One region of the Solibacillus sp. FSL W8-0474 genome, then DNA from elsewhere that is predicted to be linked to it. Evidence: riboswitches for the same ligand, from Rfam matches in the RefSeq annotation. Region 1 holds a riboswitch; the other holds the start of a gene.
What was found. Region 1 has a riboswitch for glycine ahead of NYE67_RS08415 (amino acid permease). Riboswitches for the same ligand answer to the same signal wherever they lie in the genome.

Region 1 (7,240 bases):
ACCCAACCAAGCCACCCACGCAAATAACTGCGGGAACGGTCAATGAATGCAAAAATTTCCTCTGCATCATTTTGCGTAATTAACTTTAATTGTATTTCATTATCCACTTCATAATAAAACATACGATCTCTCCTATCTAATCTCCCAATAAAAACAAAACTATCTTTTTTATTTCCTTATCATATAAGAGCAGGGTTATATTATGCAATTAAATAACGCAATATTTTATACATTTGTGTAAGTCCGATTATTTAGAGCTGCTCACAATCATTATTAATCCAAAAATTCACAATATTTCATAACTTAATTTTGATAAAATAGAGTAAGAGGTGTTCCATATGGATAAACAACAACAATCATGGGGTAAGCTTTTAAAATACTACAGACAGAAAAAGAAACTAAAACAAGATGAAGTAGCAACAGGGTTATGTACACCTTCCTACTTAAGCCGCATTGAGAATGGCATTGTCATTGCAGAATATGCCTTGTATGAACAGTTATTTGCAAAATTAAACATAGATTTTTCTAGCCTTCAGCACGATATTTCCGAGCATACAGCCTTTATGGAAGCTGTGTACGAAAAGCTTTTATCGAATGGTGCTATTGCAGAAAGTGATAGAGAGCTATTAACGACGCTCATGCAAAATGAATATTCCGTTGAACTTCAATCACCGCCAAGCTTATTTACAGTCGATATTTGTATTCCATAAAAGAAGATATGGATGCAAGAAAGCTTTTGAATGAAATCAAACCTGTTGTCAGTTGGAAAAAAGATCGTATTACTGAGTTATTTGTATCCATTACAGCGTTTGGACATTTATCCTTTATGGAATTTGACCTTTTAGCTAAAAAAGAACAGCAGGAGCAGCATGCGCAATATTTATCCAACGCACATCCTTTTGAGCTTGCCAATTATCATTATCATATCGCCTTTGCGAACCACCGCAGCTACCAATTTCAAAAGGCTCTGCAACATATCGAGCTTGCAGCACACTATTTCACGCATCAGTTTAAACCATTATTTCAATTAAAGCTGTACTCGATGAAGGGCGTTATTTTTAATGATCTCCACCGTTACCGCGAAGCATTACAGGAATATGAGGCGGGTATTGAGCTACTGGAAAATGTCGAATCGATTCAAACACCGATGCAGTGGAGCTCGCTTCATAATAACATTGCCTACTGTTACGAATGCCAACAAGATTACCAAAAAGCCAGTAAGCATTATGAGACCGCTAATCAATATGATGAAGATCTGCATTCAGTTATTAACTGGATGCGCACCTGTTTTCAAAATAAAGATTTCACGCAATTAGAAAAGCTCTTCCACCGTTATGAGGAACAGCGGTTTTCAATCCAGCACCACATTCATCAGCGAAAGCTTTTACAATATGCAGTTCAGCAGGAGCAGACCATTCACGGCCTAAAAGATCTGGAAGAACAGGCTTTTTTGCATTTCAATGAAGAGCAGTACTATGCGTTAATACTTTTTTATGCCCCTTTATGGGGACAGTTTTACGAACAGCTCCATGCCTATAAGCATGCCAGCCAATGCTATAAACAAGCTTTATTTGCAAGTGAAAAAGTACGACAACGAATGAGTCGCTAAGAGGGTGAATATATGGCGTTACGAAAAGAGTATTTTTATTTATGGTTTGGATTTGGTGTATCCAAATTGGGGAGCTGGATTTACTTAATCGCACTTAATCTAACCGTATGGCATTTAACAGAGTCACCTGCAGCAGTTGCAGGTATTTATATCATTGGTCCAATTGCCCGGATTATTTGCAGCTTTTTTGCCGGCTCCATTGTAGACCGTTCCAATAAAAGGACGATTCTCATATTCAGTGATTTATCCCGCGCAGGTATTGTTTGTTTGATGCCACTGCTTACGGATATTTGGCTAATATACTGCTTCATATTCCTCGCCAATATTGCAGTATGTTTCTCCAATCCGAGCACTACCTATATGATTACAAAGCTTGTACAGCCAAATGATCGTTTACGCTTCAACTCTATTAACGCTATGCTTGGCTCCGGAAGCTTTATGGTCGGGCCTGCGTTAAGTGGCGCAATCATCGCCTTTAGCAGTACTTCTACTGCGATGTGGATAAATGCATGCATGCTTCTGTTTAGTGCATGGATGATGTACTTACTGCCAAATGTTCAAGGTGAAATGACGAAACTATCAAAGACGATTACCCCTGCCGTAATTCGGGATGACTTTTATGTCGTCTGGAAATTTATTCGTGAGAAAAAAGCAATTTTATACTTTTTTGTTTTATATTCAACTGCTCTCATGATCTGTTATTCACTTGATTCACAGGAAATGTCATTTTTAAAGGATTTTCATGAGGTGTCTGATACCGCATACGGCATCATAGTCGGACTGACTGGAATTGGTGCCATCGTTGGTGGATTTATGGCTGCTAAATATGTCAAAAAATTATCGCTCATTTCATATATTGGAGCAGGCTTTTCTTTAACATTAGTATGTTATTTTGTGTTTTATTTTTCATCGAATCTGATATTGGCCATTGCTTCGTTCATTTTACTTGGATTATTTATGGCATTTAGTAATGCGGGCTATGCAACATTTTATCAGCAAACGATTCCTACTGAAATTATGGGTCGGTTTGGCAGTACGTTAGGTTTAATCGAAAGTGTGATGCAAATCGTGTTGACACTGGTTATTGGTGTTTTAGCTGAAATCTATTCCATCCAGCTGATAACAAGTTTATTTGCTTTTATTGGTGTCTTAATGGCCTGTCTTGTGTACGTTTATTTACTAAGAAATTCAATGTTATTCTTACAGGAGGAGTTAAAATGATTACTTATGAAGCAGTTTGTTTTTGCTGTAAACAGCCTTTTTTATTGGTGGAAGGCACAACAAAATACCAAAAGTATAAACGGAATATGCGTGGCAAGTTTTCCTGTGATAGTTGCGACGATAAAATCCATATGGAGGCACGGAAAAATTTACTGGGGAAACTGCGGTAGATATTCGCCAGTTTTATCGGGTTATTCGCCACTTTTATGCAGATATTCGTCACTTTTCCTCTCTTAATCGTCACTCTTCATTTGACATTCGCCACTTTGACCCCGTTATTCGTCAATCATCAAAAAAAGGCGCCTCGCACATGCGGAGCGCCTTCCTTATATTTATTTTTTCCGAATTGCATATAAAACAAATAGCAAAATAAACCATAATGGCGTCAGCATAAGAGAAGTTCTTGTAGCCTCTGAAATCGCCATAATAATTAATAGAAAGAAGAAAAAGGCTAAAACCAAATAGTTCACAAACGGCGTTAATGGTGCTTTAAATATCGATTTCGCATGCAAATCCGGGTGGCGCTTTTTGTAAATGATATGCGAGATTAAAATAATGCTCCACACCCAAATAAAGCAAATCGCGCTGATTGTCGTTACAATGCTAAAGGCATCATCCGGCATCAGATAGCTAAGCAGCGCACCGATTGATACGACGATTGCAGAAAATAATAATCCGTTTTGCGGAACGGCATTTTTATTTAATTTACCGAAAGATTTCGGAGCCTGTTCCCCTTTACTTAAACTAAACAGCATACGGCTTGTTGAGAACATCCCACTATTTCCTGCAGAGGCAGCTGATGTTAATACGACAAAATTAATAAGTCCTGCCGCAATCGGAATACCGACTAAAGCAAATACTTGAACGAACGGTGAGCTTGTAGCACTTAACGTATCCCAAGGGTTAATCGTTAAAATAACAAATAGCGCACCTACGTAAAACAGTAATATACGGATCGGTATTTTATTAATGGCCGATGGTATATTTTTTTGCGGATTTTCCGTTTCAGCAGCTGCTACCCCTACTAATTCCACTCCAACAAATGCAAAGACAACCATTTGGAAAGCCATAAGGAAGCCAAATGCTCCGTTCGGGAATAAACCGCCATGCTCCCAAAGATTAGATACGGCAACTTTTCCAGCATCTGTTTCAAATCCAATGATGAGTAATACAATCCCGATTGCAATAAGTGCAATGATCGTAATAATTTTTATAAGAGCAAACCAAAATTCCAGTTCACCGAATAATTTTACAGTCAATAAATTTAAGATTAGTAAGACTACTAAACAGGCAATGGCCGGCACCCATTGAGGGATATCAAACCAGTATTGTGTATACATTCCGACCGCTATAATATCTGCCATAGCCGTCATAATCCAGCAGAACCAATATGTCCAGCCAGTAACGTACCCTGCCCAATCTCCTAAATATTCTGTAGCGAACTCTGTAAATGAAGCATAGCCCCCTTTTGATAATAGGAGCTCTCCAAGTGCCCGCATGACGAAAAATAAAGCTATCCCTACGATTAAATACCCGATGATTATTGATGGTCCTGCAAGTGAGATCGCTTTTCCTGATCCTAAAAATAGACCTGTACCGATTGTTCCGCCAATCGCAATTATTTGTACATGCCGATTTTTAAGATCGCGCTTTAGTTCATGTTGTTCCAAAACGAATTCCTCCAAAGGATAAGTATTTTGTCTGCCACAAGGACAGCGCAAAATAATAGGTAAATGTTCGCGGTTCATCCAATCATGTTTTCTGAAAATTAAAAAAGGAACTGATAATTCACCAGTTCCTGTAGATAAGAATAATAACGTCCCTTATTATTCCTGTCTTCTGTCCTTTTGCCTGAGATAATGAACCCTTCGGCGACGCGGTACACGCGCTCTCTCCAGAAACTGCTCCCGTCAGTAGTGCTATCCACGACGATCTTCGCTTGATATGTATGTAATTAATCCCTATTTGTTGTCAGCAACCCCCAACTCCAAACAGGTCGCTCACGATACTATTATTGTACAATAATTAATACTAACAACTATTTTGTGTTGTTACAATGGTTACAAAATAAAATTAAATCGAAACAAGCAATTTATCAATGTTTCCACTATTTTGTAAACGTGTTACAGAATTTTTATCCTTAAAAAAGTATCACACTGAAAATAATATATCTTATTTTCAGATTATTATTGAAACTAAAAAGACTCTCACCTAAACCGGCTAAGTGAGATAAAAAAACACAGGATTCTTTAAGCGTTTTAGGAGGAAGGAACTTATTCCCATTTTATACGTATTAAAATAAAGGACGAAACGCTTTTTAATGGAGGGACAACATTGAAACATTTAATTTTATTGATCGTATCTTGTTTGATTTTATCCGGATGTGCGGGATTAGCAGATTATACAATTTCATTGGAGAATGGTTATCGAATTGATAGACTTTCAGCTCATCAAATTCAAATATACGGAGAAGAACCGGTTAATGATGGAAAGGAAAATACAATAAACTATTTGTATGTACCAGCTGAAGTGACTGCTGTATGGTGGAATGAACAGTATATTATCGCAAAACAATTGCACTTAAAGTCAAACGGACGAGGTGTAGAAGAACCACCAAAAAAATTTAGTGATGCTGAGTATTCTTATTGGATAATTGAAATGAATAAAAACGAAGTAAAGGGTCCCCTAACGTTAAAAGAGTTAGAAAGTGATTCAGAACAATTAGGTATTAACGTCGTCTTTACACCAGTCGAAAAGCTAAAAAGGGAACCATAATTGATTAATGAACAACCATTAGGAAGACTTTCGTTAGTCTAAAGCTTCTTTATCTGTTATATCACCCTTGTCATTTGACCAAATCTGAAATTTTTGTCCATCAATCTCAACTACCAATACGTATTCTGAAAACCATTCACCCCAAGAACTTATATGATTTATCGTAATAATATTTTCAATTTCAGGATTATGTTCAATTATTTTATCTTTTACACTGTTCATCATAATGCTTGGTACTACAAAATACGTAGCTATCATTATAATTACTATGCTGCTCAAACCGATTATTACCTTTTTCAAAATATCACCTCTAATGAGTGTTGCCAAATTTCGATTTAAAAACGTTTATGGGGTCTATTTTTTATACTTTTTGATCTTGATTTTTTAAGCACGTTTTTTGTAGAAGTACAAATTTTTACAACCTATTTCCAAGTTTCATCTAATTTATCAGAATAGAAATTGATAGCTCTTTTATAACTAAGTATTTCAGAGTCTGTTGTAGTATCTAGCAGGCATTTCAATAAAATTTCCATTGCTTTTCTATAATCGTTTAAATTATACAGGGTCATTGAATAAAATACTTGAATTGCTCTGTTATTTGGAAATAAACCGATTCCTTTAAGAAATGTATTTTTTGATTTTTCGTATTCTCCTAATGTTCTATATGTACTTCCAAGTCCCAATATTGCTCCTTCTAGATCTTTACCAGATAGTCCTAACTTAATAGCCCTTTCATAAAAGGGAACTGCTTTTGATTCTTCTCCTAAAATATCAAAACTCCAAGCGCATTGATAGTTAACCAATGCATTATCAGGGTATTCCTCAACTATTTTCAAAAGTAATTGATTCGATTCTTTCTTTTTATTATCTTTTCGTAATTCAAGTGCTCTTATAAACTTTTCTTCTTTCAATGTAAATAACCCCTTTTCATACTTTTATAAAAATCTTTCTTTCACTAAGCTACACAGTTATTAGAATTATAACCTCCCCATAGCGTCATTGGGTACTTACTGTTCATAAGCGTTCATAAGCAGCCAACACACCCCCTATTCAATTGAACGGGGGGTGTTGGTTTCCTGACTGGCTTTCTCTTATATCGTCACATAAAATTAAAGATAACTTTAAATTAACATATTTTCCCTATAATTATAAGGTTAAATGCATTAAACAAAAGCCCCGTTAAAAATCTCATTAAATTTAAAACTTATTCTTCACTTATTCGACTATATATACAAAGGAGGCAAACAAATGTCTTGGGAGGAATTGTATTTAGAATATAGCGATGCCATACACAACTACATTTTTTTACTTGTGGGTAATCATGAAGTTGCAGAAGATCTTACACACGATACCTTTGTTAAAGTGAAGTATTCATTAGACCAATTTAGAGGCGAATCATCAAATAAAACATGGCTTTTTTCCATTGCCAGGAATACTACGTATGATTTTTTAAGAAGAAAAAAGATTATACAATTTATCCCCTTCTTGTCTTCTGATATCGAGAGTAATCAAATAACACCTGCTGATTATTTAGAGCGACAGGAATCTGCATTCGAATTATATGAGGCAATTAATCAACTTAAAATTTCCTACCAAGAAGTGATTATTCTTAGATATATACATGAGCTTTCCATT
Region 2 (7,240 bases), 760 kb from region 1:
CGAACTCAAGGCTCAGCTTTAATACGAAAGGAAATGCGCATGCGTTTGGGCGAATTATGTACCATTTTGAAAATGTGAGTTATCAATACTCTGTGAATATTGGGAAAGCAAGAATTTTGGAAAAGGAGGTTTTTCATGACACAGGGAGGCCTAACGCTTGTAGAAACACTGTTGGCAGTCGTCATTTTATTTTTCCTGACTTCAACCATGATTCCACTCACTTATAATATGAAACAGCAAATAGCAGATCAAAAATTGCAGACCCATGCCGCTGAGGTCGCCTTCATGGGTGCGTTAAAATATAAAAGATACAGTCAATCAGCCGGTACTCAAGAAATCGATCAAACCGTTTTTCATTGGACCTATAATGGCCAGCAACTTTGTGTTCTGTTCGATAACAACGGGGTGGAAGAGGAGCAATGTATATGAAACGAGCTCGGATAAATGAGGCAGGATTTACACTGTTGGAAAGTCTGTTCCAGTTAACTGTTTTCGGTTTGTTCGCTTCGATTAGCTTACTAATCCTAATTTGGGTAAACGATATCCAGCAAATACAGAAGATGAAGGATGAAGTGAATTGGGAGTTTTTCGTCTATGATTTACATCAATATAATATGAATTCGGCATCCGGAAGATTATATAATTCCAGCACATTGCAGCTTGAAATGCTAAATGACCCAAATGATAGGTTATTTGTATTTGATAAATCAGAGCTGCATTTACGGAAAAGGTCGAATAAAGGGGGCAATGAGATTCTATTGCCATTCGTTGATAATTGGCATCTAGAAGGAATCGACAATGATCTAAATATGAAAGTGGTGATGCAGGATGGAACGGAAAGAGAACGATCCCTCGTGTTACCATTGGATCCGAAATGAAAAAGGGGCATTATTTTTGCTGGCAATTCTCTTATTATTCATCGTTACTGGATCTGCCATTTTATATACAAATGCGTATTTTGCACAATTAAAATTTTATAATTCATTGGAATCTATTTACGTTCGTGCTACGATAAACATACTAAATACTCATTGAAGTTTCGACTTCTTTCAACAATTGTCTTCTATCTCCCAAAATAGAGGGGAATGACAGTGTAAAATTCAAATGAAAGAAGTTAATATCTCGGCAATTATTAAAAGTTGGGTAAGAAATACTTAAAGTGAAAGTCACCTATGCATCGTTAATGGGTAGTAGTAAGTAATGCATTAAAAATTGGAATTTCACATTAAGTACAAAACCAGTTTTCAATATATTGAAATAGAGGTGCTATGGAAAAGTAGTTCGTAATTAGAAGAAGGTGAACAGCATGCGAAAAATATATTTAGTTGGATTTATGGGATGCGGAAAAAGTGCGATTGGCAGAAGATTAAGCTATTTCTTAAAGATGCCCTATTATGATATGGACCATGAAATCGTTCGGCAACAAGGAATGTCAATTCCAGAGATCTTTGAACAATACGGGGAAGCACATTTTCGAAAAATAGAGACGGAATTTTTAAAAAACTTCCGTGATGAAGCATGCATTATCTCGACTGGCGGTGGGGTAGCCGTTAATGGAGAAAATCGTAAAATTATGCGAAAGACAGGGCTAGTCTTTTTCCTGGACGCCAAATTCGAAGATATATATATGCGAATTCGTAATGATAAAAATCGTCCCATAGTACAAATAAAGACAGAACAAGAGTTGGAAGAACTGTATCATAGCCGTAGAAAGGCTTATCGGGATGCAAGCCATATACAAGTACTGACAGTAGGTAGATCTTTAAGACAAATAGTTGAATACATTGCTTTTCAAGTAAATAGATTAAAAGGCGAATAATTTTTCGGAAAAGCGCAAAAAATGTTCGCTTATTAAGTAAAATTAAAAAAAGATTGCGTTTACAATACATTCAATGTTAGGATATTGCTAAGAGTACAGTTAATTTAAATTAGTTGAAAAACTAGCGCGGATGATGATACGGGGAGAGAACGTGATGTCACGTCGCCGAAGGAGCAAATAGCGGTGCTATGAATCTCTCAGGCAAAAAGACTCGTATTTGACGCAACTCTGGAGAGTGCTGTTGTAGTACAAGTTACTGGCAGCCACCAAAGGGGAAAGCCTAAAATGTGATAGACTATCAAATTTAGGTGTAACTTTCAGGTGCAAGGACAGAGAATCCCATTAAAAGGGATTCGTCTGTCTTTTTTTTATGGAAAAAAATACGTTTTCCAATTTAAAAGTAAAAAGAGGCAGCTAGCTGTACCGCACAATGTAATCATTCCCCGTCACATTTTTACAATGGTTATAACATAAAAAATTTAAGGAGGAAATGACATGACAAATGAATTAAAACGTACACCGCTATTTGATGAATACGCAAAATATGGTGGGAAAACAATTGACTTTGGTGGGTGGGAATTACCTGTACAATTTTCTTCTATTAAAGAAGAACATGATGCAGTTCGTAACCGTGCTGGTCTTTTTGATGTTTCACATATGGGAGAAATTTTTGTAGAAGGTTCAGATGCATTACCATATTTACAAAAAATGCTGACGAATGATATCTCTAAAATCACAGTTGGTGGAGCACAATACAGTGCACTATGCTATGAAGACGGTGGAGTTGTAGATGATTTATTAACATATCGTTTAGCAGATGAGCGCTATTTGCTTTGTGTCAATGCCTCTAATATTGAAAAAGACTTCGAATGGTTGCAAAAACATGTAGAAGGCAATGTTACAGTAACAAACGCTTCAGATGACTATGCTCAAATTGCATTACAAGGTCCATTAGCAGAGGAATTGCTGCAATCGTTAACGACGGAAGACTTGGCAGCGATTAAATATTTCAAATTTAAAGACAATGTCGATGTAGCTGGACAATCGGTACTTGTATCTCGCTCTGGTTATACAGGTGAAGATGGATTTGAAATTTACGGTACACCAGAAGCTATTATCGAACTATGGAATAAAATTTTAGATACAGGTAAAGACAAAGGTGTTGTTGCAGCTGGTTTAGGTGCCCGTGATACATTAAGATTTGAAGCATGCCTGCCATTATACGGACAGGAACTGTCTAAAGAGATTACACCACTTGAAGCTGGGATTGGGTTTGCAGTGAAATTAGCTAAAGAACCACAATTTATCGGACAACAAGCATTAATTGATCAAAAAGAAAAAGGCCTAGCTCGTAAATCAGTAGGTATTGAGATGATTGATAAAGGGATTCCACGTACCGGTTATAAAGTATTTAAAGATGGTATTGAAATTGGAGAAGTTACAACTGGCACACAATCTCCGATGACGAAACGCAACATCGGTCTAGCTTTAATTGACGCAAAATTCGCTGAAGTCGGAACTGAGTTAGAAGTTGAAATTCGCAAAAATAGAGCGAAAGCATTAATTGTGGAAAAACCGTTTTATAAACGTACAAAATAATACTTTTGAAAAGAGGGTTAACAATGAAACATCGTTATTTACCAATGACGGAACAAGATAAGCAAGAAATGTTAGATCGCGTCGGAGTTGCTACAATCGATGAACTTTTTGCAGATATCCCGGAAAAAGTTCGCTTCCAAGGAAACTACAATATTAAACCTGCAAAATCAGAAGCAGCTTTAATGAAGGAATTATCGCAACTGGCGTCAAAAAACAAAGATACTGCTAGTAATGTATCGTTTTTAGGTGCTGGTGTATATAATCACTACAAACCTGTAATTGTTGATCATGTTATTTCCCGTTCAGAGTTTTATACAGCCTATACGCCATACCAACCGGAAATTTCCCAAGGTGAGTTACAAGCAATTTTTGAGTTCCAAACGATGATCGCCGAGCTTACAGGTATGGATATCGCAAACTCTTCTATGTATGATGGGGGTACAGCGTTAGCAGAGGCAGGAATGCTTGCTGCAGGCCATACTCGCCGTAAAAAGCTTTTAGTTTCCGGTGCAGTACACCCAGAGTATAAAGATGTAGTAACGATGTATGCATACGGTCAATCAATTGAAGTGGTAACAATCCCTACAAAAGACGGTGTAACAGATGTTGAAGCGTTAAAAGGATTAATTGACGATCAAACAGCTGGCGTTATCGTGCAATATCCAAACTTCTTCGGGCAAATTGAAAACTTGCAACCTCTTGCAGATATTACACATGATGCAAAAGGATTATTTATCGTATCTGCAAATCCATTAGCACTTGGCGTTTTAACACCTCCAGGAAAATTAGGAGCGGACATTACAGTTGGTGACGCACAGCCATTCGGCATTTCCGAAGCTTTTGGTGGTCCACACTGCGGTTACTTCGCTGTTACGACTAAATTGATGCGTAAAGTACCGGGACGTTTAGTTGGGGAAACAGTAGACCAAGATGGACGCAGAGGTTACGTATTGACATTACAAGCACGTGAACAACATATTCGTCGTGATAAAGCGACATCAAATATTTGCTCAAACCAAGCGTTACTTGCTCTTGCTTCATCAGTTGCAATGACAGCACTTGGAAAGCAAGGCATGCAGGAAATGGCAAAACAAAATATCGTGAAAACACGTTACGCAAAAAATGCGTTTGAAGCAGCTGGATTCGAAGTTGTATATCAAGGTGCACACTTCAACGAAATCGTAGTAAACACAAAACATAATGTGACACAGTTAAATAAAGCATTAATCGAAAAAGGCATCATCGGTGGATTTGATTTAGGGCGAGTTTACCCTGAATTAGAAAACCATGCACTAATCGCTGTTACTGAAATACGTACAAAAGAAGAAATTGATGCACTAGTTGCAGAAATGGGGGCTTATAATGAATAACGAAAACCAAACACTCATTTTCGAAATTACAAAACCAGGCCGTATTGGTTACAACTTAGAGCCTTTAGATGTGCCTGATTTTGATCTTGAGGAGCTTATTCCATCAAATTTAGTACGTCAAGAAGCAGCTGAGCTACCTGAGGTTTCTGAATTAGATATTATGCGTCACTATACAGCACTTTCCCGTCGTAACCATGGTGTGGATTCAGGCTTCTACCCACTTGGTTCTTGTACGATGAAATACAATCCGAAAATCAATGAAACAGTTGCACGCTATGCTGGTTTTGCCAATGTTCACCCACTACAAGATGAGTCAACAGTACAAGGTGCAATGGAATTATTATATGACCTGCAAACATCCCTTCAGGAAATTACAGGTATGGATGAAGTAACATTACAGCCGGCAGCAGGCGCACATGGTGAATGGACAGCATTAATGATGATCCGTGCATTCCATGAGGCAAATGGAGAAGGGCACCGTAACAAAGTAATCGTACCGGACTCAGCTCACGGTACAAACCCGGCTTCTGCTACAGTTGCAGGTTTTGAAACAATCACAATCAAATCAGGTGAAGATGGCTTAGTTGATCTTGAAGATTTACGACGTGTTGTCGGTCCTGATACAGCAGCGCTTATGCTGACAAACCCGAACACATTAGGCTTATTCGAAGAGAATATTATTGAGATGGCGAATATCGTTCACGGTGTTGGCGGAAAAGTTTACTATGATGGCGCAAACCTAAATGCCGTTATGAGTAAAGCACGTCCTGGCGACATGGGCTTTGACTGTGTTCACTTAAACTTACACAAAACATTTACAGGTCCACACGGTGGTGGTGGTCCGGGTTCAGGTCCAGTAGGGGTAAAAGCGGATTTAATTCCATTCTTGCCAAAACCAGTATTAGTGAAAAAAGAAGATGGTACATACCACTTCGATTACAACCGTCCACAATCAATCGGTCGTGTGAAACCTTACTACGGAAACTTCGGCATTAATGTCCGTGCATATACGTATATCCGATCAATGGGACCAGATGGCTTAAAGGCTGTAACAGAATATGCTGTACTAAACGCAAACTACATGATGCGCCGTTTAGAAGAGCATTTTGATTTACCTTATAACCGTCATTGTAAGCATGAGTTCGTTTTATCGGGGCGTCGCCAGAAGAAATTAGGCGTACGAACACTGGATATTGCAAAACGCCTGCTTGATTTCGGATATCATCCACCAACAGTGTACTTCCCATTAAATGTTGAAGAGGGAATTATGATTGAACCGACTGAAACAGAATCGAAGGAAACTTTAGATGCATTCTGTGATGCAATGATTCAAATCGCACAAGAAACAATAGATAATCCTGCGTTAGTTCAGGAAGCCCCTCATACGACAGTTGTTAACCGTCTAGACGAGACACGTGCTGCAAGAACGCCAGTATTACGTTATAAAAAACAAGAACAAGTAACAGTGTCTTAATATTACCAAAAGGGTCAGAGATATTCTGACCCTTTTTCTAATGGAGAAGTTAGACTTCTTACAATTCACTTTATATATAGTAGAAACTCAAAATTAAAAGCCCTCTAATGAATTAGAGAGCCTTTAAGATTAGTTTTTTGATTTTACTTTACCTGTCCAAGTTTTAAATCCACCTTGCAATTGATAAAGCTGGCTATAACCCTTTTTCTTTAAAGATAGCGCTGCTCGTGCACTACGGCCGGAATTTTGGCAGTAAAGGTATACAGGCAGGTCAGGACGTATTTCTTTATGACGTGTGTTGAATTGCGTCATAGGAATGTTTCGAGCGCCTAAAATATGGCCTGCTTCGAATTCTTTCGGTTCGCGTAAATCGATTAATTGTGCTTTACGATAACCTTCAATAAATTGTTCTTGCGTTAAATTTGTTACCGCTTTTTTCAATCGCATTGAATTGATTACTACGTAAGCAACGATTACGACTAAAATTGCTAGAATCGTGTATAAAATTGTCACAGCGATATTGCCCCTTTCTTTCTGTACTTTCTATTATAAGAGATGAACTAGAGTTAGTCGAGCCAGTTTGCTAAAATGTATTATTGGAGGCGAGAAATTATGAAAAAACAATGGTATTTTATTAATTCCGGTCCATGTAACCCGGCATTTAATATGGCATTAGATGAAGCTTTGCTGGATTGGCACAGTGAAGGAGAAATCCCCCCTGTCATTCGATTTTATGAATGGAATCCTGCAACTTTATCGATCGGTTACTTTCAGCAAGTACATAAAGATATTAATCTACAAGCAGTCCAAAAGCAAAATTTAGGTTTTATTCGCCGTCCTACAGGTGGACGTGCTGTTTTACATGATCAGGAGCTAACATATTCCGTGATTGTATCAGAAAGTTATCCAAATATGCCAGAGACGGTAACAGAAGCATATCGTGTTATTAGCGAAGGGATATTGCAGGGGTTCCGTCAG

Region 2: linked by a shared signal. The riboswitch ahead of gcvT (glycine cleavage system aminomethyltransferase GcvT) and the one ahead of NYE67_RS08415 (amino acid permease) in region 1 are both predicted to bind glycine.

Annotation. Positions count from the first base shown of each region.
Region 1 is NZ_JBBOQJ010000001.1:1,703,888-1,711,127, reverse strand. It holds gene NYE67_RS08440 (GNAT family N-acetyltransferase) at 1-122, opposite strand, end outside; gene NYE67_RS08435 (helix-turn-helix domain-containing protein) at 339-710, shown strand; gene NYE67_RS08430 (hypothetical protein) at 737-1,609, shown strand; gene NYE67_RS08425 (MFS transporter) at 1,622-2,830, shown strand; gene NYE67_RS08420 (hypothetical protein) at 2,827-3,000, shown strand; gene NYE67_RS08415 (amino acid permease) at 3,163-4,500, opposite strand; glycine riboswitch at 4,660-4,738, opposite strand; gene NYE67_RS08410 (DUF3997 domain-containing protein) at 5,165-5,605, shown strand; gene NYE67_RS08405 (hypothetical protein) at 5,639-5,905, opposite strand; gene NYE67_RS08400 (tetratricopeptide repeat protein) at 6,028-6,516, opposite strand; gene NYE67_RS08395 (RNA polymerase sigma factor) at 6,854-7,240, shown strand, end outside.
Region 2 is NZ_JBBOQJ010000001.1:2,467,497-2,474,736, reverse strand. It holds gene NYE67_RS20805 (prepilin-type N-terminal cleavage/methylation domain-containing protein) at 1-227, shown strand, start outside; gene NYE67_RS12455 (pilus assembly FimT family protein) at 136-429, shown strand; gene comGF (competence type IV pilus minor pilin ComGF) at 426-878, shown strand; gene NYE67_RS12445 (shikimate kinase) at 1,307-1,819, shown strand; glycine riboswitch at 1,950-2,042, shown strand; gene gcvT (glycine cleavage system aminomethyltransferase GcvT) at 2,315-3,418, shown strand; gene gcvPA (aminomethyl-transferring glycine dehydrogenase subunit GcvPA) at 3,442-4,788, shown strand; gene gcvPB (aminomethyl-transferring glycine dehydrogenase subunit GcvPB) at 4,781-6,262, shown strand; gene NYE67_RS12425 (rhodanese-like domain-containing protein) at 6,392-6,775, opposite strand; gene NYE67_RS12420 (lipoate--protein ligase family protein) at 6,875-7,240, shown strand, end outside.